One region of the Serratia sp. L9 genome, then DNA from elsewhere that is predicted to be linked to it. Evidence: predicted binding sites of a transcription regulator. Region 1 holds the regulator's gene; each other region holds the start of a gene.
The links. Region 1 encodes PurR, which represses purine synthesis genes. Its sites were predicted from a motif close to CANGCAAACGTTTGCNTG; they were not measured.
Positions count from the first base shown of each region.

Region 2: a site for PurR is predicted at 1,880-1,897, ahead of ACQ86O_RS05630 (nucleobase:cation symporter-2 family protein). Genes of this name have one in related genera too.
Region 3: a site for PurR is predicted at 1,072-1,089, ahead of purH (bifunctional phosphoribosylaminoimidazolecarboxamide formyltransferase/IMP cyclohydrolase). Genes of this name have one in related genera too.
Region 4: a site for PurR is predicted at 1,280-1,297, ahead of glyA (serine hydroxymethyltransferase). Genes of this name have one in related genera too.

Region 1 covers NZ_CP192591.1:4,185,594-4,188,804, forward strand. The annotation lists gene sodB (superoxide dismutase [Fe]) at 1-484, shown strand, start outside; gene ACQ86O_RS19935 (YnhF family membrane protein) at 534-623, opposite strand; gene purR (HTH-type transcriptional repressor PurR) at 1,003-2,028, shown strand; gene punR (DNA-binding transcriptional activator PunR) at 2,025-2,969, opposite strand; partial or broken gene punC (purine nucleoside transporter PunC) at 3,093-3,211, shown strand, end outside.
Region 2 covers NZ_CP192591.1:1,206,080-1,209,290, forward strand. The annotation lists gene ACQ86O_RS05625 (AsmA family protein) at 1-289, opposite strand, end outside; gene ACQ86O_RS05630 (nucleobase:cation symporter-2 family protein) at 432-1,826, opposite strand; partial or broken gene gltS (sodium/glutamate symporter) at 2,064-3,211, shown strand, end outside.
Region 3 covers NZ_CP192591.1:690,970-694,180, forward strand. The annotation lists rRNA gene ACQ86O_RS03300 (16S ribosomal RNA) at 1-604, opposite strand, end outside; gene purH (bifunctional phosphoribosylaminoimidazolecarboxamide formyltransferase/IMP cyclohydrolase) at 1,251-2,840, shown strand; gene purD (phosphoribosylamine--glycine ligase) at 2,890-3,211, shown strand, end outside.
Region 4 covers NZ_CP192591.1:2,502,933-2,506,143, forward strand. The annotation lists gene hmpA (NO-inducible flavohemoprotein) at 1-1,060, opposite strand, end outside; gene glyA (serine hydroxymethyltransferase) at 1,404-2,657, shown strand; gene ACQ86O_RS11870 (3-phenylpropionate MFS transporter) at 2,818-3,211, shown strand, end outside.

The DNA.
Region 1 (3,211 bases):
TAACACCTATGTGGTAAACCTGAACAATCTGGTGAAAGGTAGCGAGTTCGAAGGCAAATCCCTGGTTGAGATCGTCAAAACCTCTACCGGTGGCGTTTTCAATAATGCCGCACAAGTATGGAACCACACTTTCTATTGGCACTGTTTGTCCCCGCAAGGCGGCGGCGAGCCAACAGGGGCAGTAGCCGAGACGATTAACAAATCCTTCGGTTCTTTCGCTGCCTTCAAGGAACAGTTCACCGATGCCGCAGTGAAAAACTTCGGTGCTGGCTGGACTTGGCTGGTGAAAAAAGCAGACGGCTCACTGGCGATCGTCAGCACCTCAAATGCGGCAACTCCGCTGACCGGTGAAGACAAACCGTTGCTGACCGTTGACGTGTGGGAACATGCTTACTACATCGATTACCGCAATGCGCGGCCAAAATACCTGGAAAACTTCTGGGCACTGGTGAACTGGGCGTTTGTGGAGAAGAACCTGGCGTGACGGCGGGGGATTAACCAATGATAAGGCGCAGCATGCTGCGCCTTTCTTATCAGTTCAATGCTGCGATAAAGCTAAAGATAATAATCATTGCCAAGGCACCAATGGTGGTCAGCAAAGACATTTTCAAATCGGTATCCATAAACAACTCCCTTTTCGATTGGTTTCCCAAGAGCATAAGCCACACAGTTAATACGTCAAATCATTTTCCCACAGTTCGTGATTATACCCTATGAATTTCAAGTTCCCGATAAGTGCCCAACAGGAAAGACGGCGGGTATAAAATCTTGTTATCAAACTCCTGCTTATAAATGCTGATTAGCTCTTCCACTTTTCTTCAATATGCGACAAAATCCGCAGTTCACAACTGCGTACCGGCAAAATGCCCCTCCTGTTCGAGCGACTTACGACTTCAGCACTAAAAACTCAGTTTTCGCTTATTTGGGAAAGGATCTACGCAGGCAAACGATTAACATCATACTTACATGCTGTAACATGTGGGTTCAGGAGTCATTCTTTACATGGCAACGATTAAAGATGTGGCCAAACGCGCTGGCGTTTCTACCACTACCGTTTCCCACGTTATCAATAAAACGCGTTTCGTCGCCGAAGATACCAAAGCAGCCGTTTGGGCTGCGATAAAAGAGCTGCACTATTCCCCTAGCGCCGTGGCCCGCAGCCTGAAAGTCAACCACACCAAATCTATCGGCCTGCTGGCCACATCAAGCGAAGCGCCCTACTTTGCCGAAGTGATCGAAGCGGTAGAAAACAGTTGTTACAGCAAGGGTTACACACTCATCTTATGTAACTCGCACAATAACCTCGATAAGCAGCAAGCTTATCTGGCCATGCTGGCTCAAAAGCGCGTCGATGGATTGCTGGTGATGTGTTCTGAATATCCAGACCAGTTACTGGGGATGCTGGAGGATTACCGCAATATTCCCATGGTCGTTATGGATTGGGGCAGCGCGCGTGGGGACTTCACCGATACGATTATCGACAATGCCTTCGAAGGGGGCTATCAGGCTGGCCGTTACCTGATCGAGCGTGGTCATCGGGATATTGGCGCCATTCCTGGTCAACTTTCGCGTAACACCGGCGGCGGCCGCCATCAGGGCTTCCTGAAGGCGTTGGAAGAGGCTCATATCGAAGTACGCGAAGAGTGGATTGTTCAGGGGGATTTCGAGCCTGAGTCCGGTTACAAGGCCATGCATCAAATTCTTTCGCAAAAACACCGCCCTACCGCGGTGTTCTGCGGAGGCGACATCATGGCGATGGGGGCTATCTGTGCTGCCGACGAATTGGGGCTGCGCGTACCGCAGGATATTTCGGTGATCGGTTACGATAACGTGCGTAATGCCCGTTACTTTACCCCGGCACTGACCACCATTCACCAGCCTAAAGAAAGACTGGGGGAAATGGCCTTCACCATGTTGCTGGACCGCATTATCAGCAAGCGTGAAGAGTCACAGGTTATCGAAGTACATCCTAAGCTGATCGAACGCCGTTCCGTTGCGGATGGCCCTTTTATCGATTACCGCCGCTAACTGCCCATGCCGGGCAGCAGTGTGTTGCCCGGCAGTTCTTCGCTTAGCCATTCCTGGTTGAGCGTGTCGCTGTCACCCAGATAATCCAATAACCACGCCATTGCCGGTGATTGGGCATTTTGCTGCCATGTCAGGCAACAGGCGCTGGGTGGGAAGGGTTCATGCAGTTGCAGCGCCACCAGCTCTCCGCTTTGCACCATCGGCAGAACCCGATGTGCGGGAACCATGCCGACACACAAACCAGCCCGCAGGCAGTCTACCGCCGAAACCCAATCAGGCACGTTTAACCGCCGCTGGTTATCCAGCGACCAAGTCACACGTTTGGGTAAATTGCGGGAGGTATCCTCCAGCAGCAATGAGGGATAAGGCCGCAATTGATCGTTATGCAACTCCCCTTTCAAAGCTGCCAGAGGATGGCTGGCATGCACCACGCACAGCCAGTTCATAAAACCCATATCACGAAAAGCATACCCACCGCCGACCGGCACCGCTCGCGTGGCACCAATCGCCATCTCCGCACGACCATCTACCAACGCATCCCACACGCCATTAAATACTTCCGGCTGCACCACCAATTCCACATCGGGGAAATGACGATAAAAATCCAGTACCAGTTGGCGGCTACGCAGCGGTTTCACAATCAAGTCGACCGCAATCCTCAATTGACCACGCCAACCATTAGCGACCTGTTGACATTGCCGCCGCGTATCAAGCATTTTTTTGATAACAAGCCGCGCCTCTTTAACGAACAGGACCCCGGCAGGCGTCAGTTCCACATCGCGATGGCGTCGTTCAAACAACGGCACGGCAAGCCATTGTTCCAATTGCCGCACGGTGTAGCTCACCGCAGAGGGTACCCGATGTAATTCCTGCGCCGCCGCACTGAAACTCCCCGTTCGAGCCACCGCATCAACCACATCAAGCGAATATTCAGACCACATAGCTTGCCTTCAAATTTTTTAATAGCATCTTGCAAATATTACCGTTTCACAAGCAGAGATCCAGCCGGATAAACTTGCCGGCGCTAAAAAACCTGCGACAACATAATTTTAACGAGAAATACCATGCGAAACTTTGGATTTATGTTTTACCTTGCCGGCCTGAGTATGTTGGGTTACCTGGCCACCGATATGTATCTGCCGGCGTTTGGCGCCATGCAACAGGACTTACAGATCTCTGCCGG
Region 2 (3,211 bases), 2.7 Mb from region 1:
AGCCGAAATCGGTGATCTGCCGCAGGCTGAATGCCAGGTTGACCTGCTTGGCAGCCAGAATCTGCGGTTGGTTGGCTCGGGTAAAAGCAACGCCCTCCAGGCTGATTTGCCCAGGTTTGCTCCACGAGTGAGAGATTTTTTCCAGCGAAAGGCGATATTCACTGTTATCGCTGATCCAACGGCTCAAGGTGCCTGCAGCCCAGCGGGTTTGCCCTACAACATAGAGCAATACCGCCGCAAGCACTACCAGCAGCAGTAATGTCAGCAACAGTTTTCCGATAAATTTCATCGTTGGAGTCCGTAGCGGTCAGAAAAGATACCTTGTTTATGCCGCAACTAGCTCGCCAGCTCAAGTGCAATAGACTGAAAGACAATAAAAAAAGGCCGATAGCGGTTTGCTTTCGGCCTTTTTTCTAACCGCGTTAAAGCGCTTATTTCTCAGGTGGGAACACCAGATTCAACACAATGGCAGTGATCCCGCCGGCTGCGATACCGGAAGAAAGCAGGGTTTTCAGCCAGTCTGGTGCAAATTGCAGGATCAGGGGTTGTTGGGAAACCCCCATGCCAACGGCCAGCGACAGTGCCATGATCATCACCGCACGGCGGTTTAGCGTCTCACGGGAAACGATACGCACGCCAGAGGCGGCGATGGTGCCAAACATCACAATGGTGGCACCGCCTAGTACCGGCTCAGGGATATGCTGCACAAAACCGGCGACCGCCGGGAACAACCCTAACAGGATCAGCATCAGCGCCACGACAAAACCCACGTAGCGGCTGGCAACGCCGGTCAGTTGGATCACCCCGTTGTTCTGGCCGAAGCAGGAGTTCGGGAAGGTATTGAATACGGCAGACAGCATCGAGTTCAGGCCGTTGGCCAGCACGCCTCCCTTAAGGCGCTTCATATAGAGCGGGCCGCTGACCGGCTGTTCGGATACGTCAGAGGTGGCAGTGATATCACCGATGGTTTCCAGAGAAGTGACCATAAAGATCAGCATCAGCGGCAATAGCAGGTTCCAGTCAAAACCCAGGCCGTAATAAAGCGGTGTAGGAATAGTGATAGCGGCGGTTTGCGTGACTGGCTGAGTTTCGGGCAGCATGCCCATTACCCAGGCCAGCAGATAGCCGACGGCCATGGCAATCACCAAAGAGGCGACGCGCAGGTAGGGGTTACGTTGGCGGTTAAGCAGAATGATAACCACCAGAACCGCACCGGCCAGCAGCAAATTCTTGGGGGTACCGAAGGTATGGTCGTTCATGGCCGCATAGCCACCACCGATAGAGGTCAGCCCAACCTGAATCAATGACAGGCCGATGATCATCACCACAATGCCGGATACCAGCGGGGTAATAATGCGGCGCGCCAGATGCAGCACGCGTGACAGCAAGATTTCGGTACATGAAGCGACCATCAGGGTGCCAAACAAAGCAGCCATCATGGTTGGCACGTCGGCGCCGCCGTTTTTCAACGCCAAGCCGCCCATAATCAGCGGAGAGACAAAATTGAAGCTTGTGCCTTGAATCGACAACAAGCCAGAACCCACCGGGCCCCAGGTTTTGATTTGCAGAATAGAAGCCAGACCGGAAGCAAACAGTGACATGCTGATGATGTGTTGGGTGTCTTGCGCAGGCAAACCAAGCGCCTGGCAGATCAGCAAGGCTGGGGTTATCACGGCAACGAACATTGCCAACAGATGCTGGCTGGCGGCAAACAGGGTTTGCGGCAACGGCGGGCGATCTTCCAGGCGATAAATCAGTTCACTGTTGCTTGGCGCTGCTGCAGATGCTCGTTGTACGGCTTCGAGCTCGGCGGATTGGATGGTCATGGTGTGGCATTCCCAAAGGCGGCAAAGAAGGCATTTTAATGATCCAGTTCACAAAAGCAAACGGTTGCGCATTTATATTTTTGGCTAACCCGGTCCTTTAATGTCGCATTTTCGTTCATTTTTTCTTGTGTTATTAGCCGTTTTTACTTTTAATCCAGCATTCACTAAGTTAAAAAACTGAGTAAATTTTATAACTTATTATTTTATTGGATGTTTTCCTCTACACGGAGTACCTGGATGTTTCATCTTGATACTTATGGCACCTTAGTCGCTGCCACACTGGTTTTGCTCCTCGGGGGCAAATGTGTGCGCTCCATTCCTCTGCTTAGAAAATACACGATCCCGGCCCCTGTGGCGGGGGCCTCCTGGTCGCGTTATTGCTGCTGGTTATGAAAAAAACTGCCAACTGGGAAATCAGCTTTGATATGTCGCTGAAAGACCCGTTGATGCTGGCCTTTTTTGCCACTATCGGCCTGAATGCCAATCTGGCGCGCCTGCGTGCCGGGGGCAAGGCGCTGATGGTGTTCCTGTTTGTGGTGCTGGGATTGCTGCTGGTGCAGAACGCCATTGGTATTGCTATGGCGAAGATGCTGGGGCTGGATCCCTTGATGGGATTGATTGCCGGTTCAATTACGCTTTCCGGCGGGCATGGCACTGGCGCTGCTTGGAGCAAGGTGTTCATTGAACGCTACGGATTTGAAAATGCCACCGAAGTGGCGATGGCCTGTGCCACATTTGGCCTGGTGCTGGGGGGTTGATTGGTGGCCCGGTGGCCCGCTACCTGGTGAAACACTCCTCTACGCCAGAGGGAACGCCGGAAGACAGCGTGCAGCCAAGCGGTTTTGAAAAGCCGGAAAGTGCCCGAATGATCACCTCATTGGTGATGGTGGAAACCATTGCCATGATTGCCATCTGTTTGAGCATCGGCAACTTTATTGCCGGGTTATTGAACGGTACTGCCTTCGAACTGCCAACCTTTGTCTGCGTATTGTTTGTCGGTGTGATCCTCAGTAATACCCTATCGGCAACAGGTTTCTACCAGGTGTTCGAGCGGGCGGTTTCGGTATTGGGTAACGTGAGCCTTTCGCTTTTCCTGGCGATGGCGTTGATGAGCCTGCGCCTGTGGGAGTTGGCTTCGTTGGCATTGCCGATGTTGGCAATCCTTGCGGTACAGACGCTGGTGATGGCGCTGTACGCCATCTTTGTGACCTATCGCGTGATGGGTAAAAACTATGATGCCGCTGTGCTGGCTGCTGGCCACTGCGGTTTTGGTATGGGTGCGACGCCGACGGCGATTGCCAATATGCAGGCGATTACCGATCGTTTCGGTCCTTCGCATCTGGCGTTTCTGGTGGTGCCCATGGTTGGGGCGTTCTTTATCGATA
Region 3 (3,211 bases), 2.2 Mb from region 1:
CATCTGACTTAACAAACCGCCTGCGTGCGCTTTACGCCCAGTAATTCCGATTAACGCTTGCACCCTCCGTATTACCGCGGCTGCTGGCACGGAGTTAGCCGGTGCTTCTTCTGCGAGTAACGTCAATGCCCAGCGCTATTAACACTGAACCCTTCCTCCTCGCTGAAAGTGCTTTACAACCCGAAGGCCTTCTTCACACACGCGGCATGGCTGCATCAGGCTTGCGCCCATTGTGCAATATTCCCCACTGCTGCCTCCCGTAGGAGTCTGGACCGTGTCTCAGTTCCAGTGTGGCTGGTCATCCTCTCAGACCAGCTAGGGATCGTCGCCTAGGTGAGCCATTACCCCACCTACTAGCTAATCCCATCTGGGCACATCCGATGGTGTGAGGCCCGAAGGTCCCCCACTTTGGTCCGAAGACGTTATGCGGTATTAGCTACCGTTTCCAGTAGTTATCCCCCTCCATCGGGCAGTTTCCCAGACATTACTCACCCGTCCGCCGCTCGTCACCCAGAGAGCAAGCTCTCCTGTGCTACCGCTCGACTTGCATGTGTTAGGCCTGCCGCCAGCGTTCAATCTGAGCCATGATCAAACTCTTCAATTAAAAGCTTGATTTGCTGCAACTCGTGCAGCGATGCTCGAAAATTAACTTTCGTAATAATTCATTCGCATGAATTACTGCTTGGTCACTCTTCAAGACTTGATATTTTTTTGCCACCGAGGTGGCTGGATATCGTCTTGTGAGTGCCCACACAGATTGTCTGATAAATTGTTAAAGAGCAGTGAGTTACGCGCTTTCGCTTGCTAACTCGAGGTGGCGTATAATACGCTTTCCTCTTTCAGAGTCAACCTTAATTTCAGGTTTTTTCTCTGCGACCCCCGGAGACTCTGTGAAGTTGTTCACATGTTCCGTGTCGATGGAGGCGCATTATAGGGAGTTCCGCGCAGGCCGCAACAGGTATTTTCAACAAAAATCACCGTTTGCTGCTTTCCACAGCAAAACCCGCCTTTATACCTGGTTATGCACTAACTTATCCACAGAACACATTTGCCAGGAAAATTTACGAGCGCCACGCAAACGTTTTCGCTACAATTCCCCACGCTCAAACAATCCCCCTTTTACGGGGGCGTTACCTGAATCTGTTCCTGCCCTTCTCTATATAGTGAGAAATCCCCTCTATATAAGAAGCAAAAAGGTGGAGATCCACGTAACGCTCTTTTATTGCGACTCAAAGCCAAGGGATAAAACCATGCAACAACCTCGTCCAATCCGCCGGGCCTTGCTCAGCGTGTCTGACAAAGCCGGTATCGTTGAATTCGCCCAAGCACTCTCCCAGAGAGGCGTAGAACTACTCTCCACCGGTGGCACCGCCCGTCTGCTGGCAGATGCCGGTCTGCCTGTTACCGAAGTTTCCGACTACACCGGCTTTCCGGAAATGATGGACGGACGAGTGAAGACCCTGCATCCGAAAGTGCATGGGGGCATCTTAGGCCGCCGCGGCCAGGATGATGCCATCATGAGCCAGCATGAAATCAAACCCATCGATATGGTGGTAGTGAACCTTTATCCCTTCGCCCAAACCGTGGCTCGCCCAGATTGCGCGCTGGAAGACGCCGTGGAGAATATCGATATCGGTGGGCCAACGATGGTGCGCTCTGCCGCCAAGAACCATAAGGATGTCGCCATTGTGGTGAAGAGCAGCGACTACGCCGCCATCATCACCGAGATGGACAATAACCAGGGGTCGCTGTTGTACCCGACCCGTTTCAACCTGGCAATCAAGGCCTTCGAGCATACTGCCGCTTATGACAGCATGATCGCCAACTACTTTGGCACCATGGTCCCGGCCTATCACGGGGATATCGAGCAGCCTTCCGGCCGCTTCCCACGCACGCTGAACCTGAACTACATCAAGAAACAGGATATGCGCTACGGCGAAAACAGCCACCAACAGGCAGCCTTCTATATAGAAGAAAACCTGCAGGAAGCTTCCGTCGCCACCGCTGAACAACTGCAGGGTAAGGCACTCTCCTATAACAACATCGCTGATACCGATGCGGCGCTGGAATGTGTGAAAGAGTTTGCAGAACCTGCCTGTGTCATCGTCAAGCATGCCAATCCCTGTGGCGTAGCCATCGGTGAAAACCTGTTTGCAGCCTACGATCGCGCCTACCAGACCGATCCTACCTCGGCCTTTGGCGGCATCATCGCCTTCAACCGCGAACTTGATGCAGAAACGGCAAAAGCGATCATCAGCCGCCAGTTCGTTGAAGTGATCATCGCCCCGGCCATCAGTGAAGAAGCCCGCTCTGCGCTGGCTACAAAACAGAATGTACGAGTGCTGGCCTGTGGCCAATGGCAGCAACGCGTTGCCGCACTGGACTTTAAGCGTGTCAACGGCGGCTTATTAGTGCAAGACCGCGATCTGGGAATGGTGACCGAAGCCGATTTGCGCGTGGTTTCTGAACGCCAGCCGACCACTCAGGAGCTGCGTGATGCGCTGTTCTGCTGGAAGGTAGCCAAGTTCGTTAAATCCAACGCCATCGTTTATGCCCGCGATAACATGACCATCGGCATAGGGGCGGGTCAAATGAGCCGCGTATATTCGGCAAAAATTGCCGGGATCAAAGCCGCCGACGAAGGTCTGGAAGTGAAAGGCTCCGCCATGGCATCTGATGCCTTCTTCCCGTTCCGTGACGGCATTGATGCTGCCGCAGGGGTTGGCATTACCTGCGTGATCCAGCCTGGTGGCTCAATTCGTGATGATGAAGTGATTGCCGCAGCCAATGAGCACGGCATTGCGATGATCTTCACCGATATGCGCCACTTCCGCCATTAATCCTTTTTGCTGCGAGCGCCAGGCGCGCACGCTGTTTATGGAGCATCTGATGAATATTCTGATTATCGGCAACGGCGGGCGTGAACATGCGCTGGCCTGGAAAGCCGCTCAATCGCCGCTGGCGGATAAGGTTTACGTTGCGCCGGGTAACGCAGGCACCGCGCTTGAGCCCAACCTTATCAATATTGATATCGGCCCAACCGATATCCCGGCGCTGGTTGCCTTTGCCAAAGAACAGGCTATCGGGCTGACCATTGTTGGCCCGGAAGCGCCGCTGGTGATCGGCGTGGTCGATGCTTTCCAGGCGGCCGGGTTGAAAATCTTTGGCCCATCGCAAGCAGCGGCCCAGCTCGAAGGCTCCAAAGCCTTTA
Region 4 (3,211 bases), 1.7 Mb from region 1:
TGCACAGCGTGCTGCGCAAGGGGCTGAGATCCATCAGACCCTGGCTGTCATAATCCTGGCCCTTAACGTCATCGGTGTTGGGTTCGCGATACCAGATGTGGGTACTCAGCTCAGGTAAGCGCCCGGCAATATCTGCCACTTCATCGGCAAAGGCATGCACCGCGCCGTTCTCTGCGGCATGCAGCCAAAGGATTTCAGCCTGATGCTGATTGTCATGCAGGGTATTGAGCATCCCCAGCATCGGGGTCTGGCCTACGCCCGCCGAGATTAACGCCACTGGCGTGGTGGTTTCTACCTGCAGGAAGAAATCGCCATGCGGTGGGGCGAGATAAATCACATCACCTTCTTTGGCTTTTTGATGCAGGAAGTTGGAGACGGCACCCTGTTCCTCGCGCTTTACTGCTATACGGTAATATTCCCCGTTAGGCGAAGTGGTGAGTGAATATTGGCGGATTTCCTGATGTTCCAGGCTGTCGTCATTAATATAAACCGCCAGGTATTGGCCTGGTTTATATTCTGCTACCCGGCCGCCGTCCACCGGCGCCAGTACAAAACTGGATATCACTTCGCTCTGCGGCTGTTTTTTCACAATGCGGAATGCACGCAAATCACGCCAGCCACCGTTATCCTGCTCACTTTCCTGATAGATTTGCCCTTCACGCTGGATAAATACGTTTGCCAGCACCCCGTAGGCTTTCCCCCAGGCATCCAGCACCTCCTGGCCCGGGTTGAACATTTCATCCAGCGTTGCCAGCAGGTGATGGCCGACAATCTGATACTGATCCGGCTGAATATTGAAGCTGGCATGCTTTTGCGCAATGCGTTCTACCGCCGGGAGCAACGCGGCCAGATTTTCCAGATTGCTGGCGTAGGCACAGATGGCGTCGAACAACGCCTGGCGCTGATCGCCGTTACGCTGGTTGCTCATATTGAAAATATCTTTCAATTCGGGGTTGTGTGCAAACATGCGATCGTAGAAGTGGGCGGTCAGTTTCGGGCCGGTTTCGGCCAGTAGAGGAAGGGTGGATTTTACGGTGGCGATGGTCTGACTATCCAGCATGGTGAGGCTCCTTTAAGGGCATTTTTTTATGATGATTAATTGATGCATTTTAAATGCATCTTATTAAATTGTTTTACGCTTGTAAATACCCTTGTTTTTGTTACGGTGTTGTTAACCGCCGATCGGCCTCACAGAACATGAAAAAACCGCATTATCACCATGAGTAAAAGTCCGTTGCCAGAATAGGGTTTTTAGCGGATAAAAGCCAAGCCCCGCCTGATGCCAATCGTTTGCGTAAAAACCTCTGTCAAGACCTATCTTCGACAGGGGGAAACGGTTTACACTGTGGCCCAGCACCCGAACGGGTAAATTTAGATAGCTGATTTAAGCCAGGAGATGCCGGATGTTAAAGCGTGAAATGAACATTGCTGATTATGATGCCGAACTGTGGCGTGCAATGGAGCAAGAAGTGGTGCGTCAGGAAGAGCATATTGAACTGATTGCGTCTGAGAACTACACCAGCCCGCGTGTCATGCAGGCCCAGGGTTCACAATTGACCAACAAATACGCAGAAGGCTATCCTGGCAAGCGTTATTACGGCGGTTGCGAATACGTTGATATCGTTGAGCAACTGGCTATCGATCGTGCCAAAGAGCTGTTTGGTGCCGATTATGCCAACGTCCAGCCACACTCCGGTTCCCAGGCTAACTTTGCTGTTTATACCGCACTGCTGCAACCGGGCGACACTATCCTCGGGATGAATCTGGCACACGGTGGCCACCTGACTCACGGTTCCCCAGTGAACCTGTCCGGCAAGCTGTATAACGTCGTGCCTTACGGTATTGATGAGTCTGGGCAGATCGATTACGAAGATCTGGCCAGGCAGGCTCAGACCCACAAGCCAAAAATGATTATCGGTGGTTTCTCGGCCTTCTCCGGTATCGTTGACTGGGCAAAAATGCGTGAAATTGCCGACAGCATCGGCGCTTACCTGTTTGTGGATATGGCACACGTGGCTGGCCTGATTGCCGCTGGTGTTTATCCGAACCCGGTCCCTCATGCGCATATTGTTACCACTACGACCCACAAAACGCTGGCGGGTCCGCGTGGTGGCCTGATCCTGGCCAAGGGCGGTGATGAAGATCTGTACAAAAAACTGAACTCAGCCGTGTTCCCTGGCGGCCAGGGCGGCCCATTGATGCACGTGATTGCCGGTAAAGCGGTAGCGCTGAAGGAAGCGATGGAACCTGAGTTCAAGATTTACCAACAGCAAGTGGCTGATAACGCCAAAGCGATGGTAGAAGTCTGCCTGCAGCGTGGTTACAAAGTGGTTTCTGGTGGTACTCACAACCACCTGTTCTTGCTGGATCTGGTGGATAAAAACCTAACCGGTAAAGAAGCCGATGCCGCACTGGGCCGTGCCAATATCACCGTCAACAAAAACAGCGTACCAAACGATCCGAAGAGCCCGTTTGTGACTTCTGGCGTGCGTATCGGTACCCCGGCAGTGACTCGCCGTGGCTTTAAAGAAGCCGAAGTGCGTGAACTGGCTGGTTGGATTTGTGACGTGCTGGACAACATCAACGACGAAGCCACTATCGAACGCACCAAGCAAAAAGTGCTGGATATCTGTGCTCGTCTGCCGGTCTACGCGTAATCACGTTGATTGGTCGGTAAACAGACCCGCTACGGCGGGTTTTTTTATGCCCGTTGCATGCAAACTGTGAGCTGCTCTGCACTCTTCCCTTTAAAGTATGAATGAGCATTGCTGTAAGTTGTGAGCTCTGTCAAAGTATTGCCCTCATCCAGGAGGGAACATGGTTCTGCAATCAACACGTTGGCTCGCTCTCAGTTATTTCACCTACTTCTTTTCTTATAGTATTTACCTTCCGTTCTGGAGCGTCTGGCTGAAAGGTGAGGGGATTGCCCCGGAAGCCATCGGTATTCTGCTCGGCGCTGGGCTGGTGGCGCGCTTCCTGGGTAGCCTGCTGATCGCACCGCGCGTTAAGGATCCCTCCTCTTTAATTACGGCGTTACGCCTGCTGGCGTTGCTTTCTCTGGCTTTCGCCATCGGTTTCTGTTTCGGAAACGGCTGGGCCTGGCTGATGCTGGTGATCGCCGGTTTTAACCTGCTATTTTCTCCATTGGTGCCATTGACCGATGCGCTGGCGGCAACCTGGCAACGGCAAATTACCCTGGATTATGGCCGGG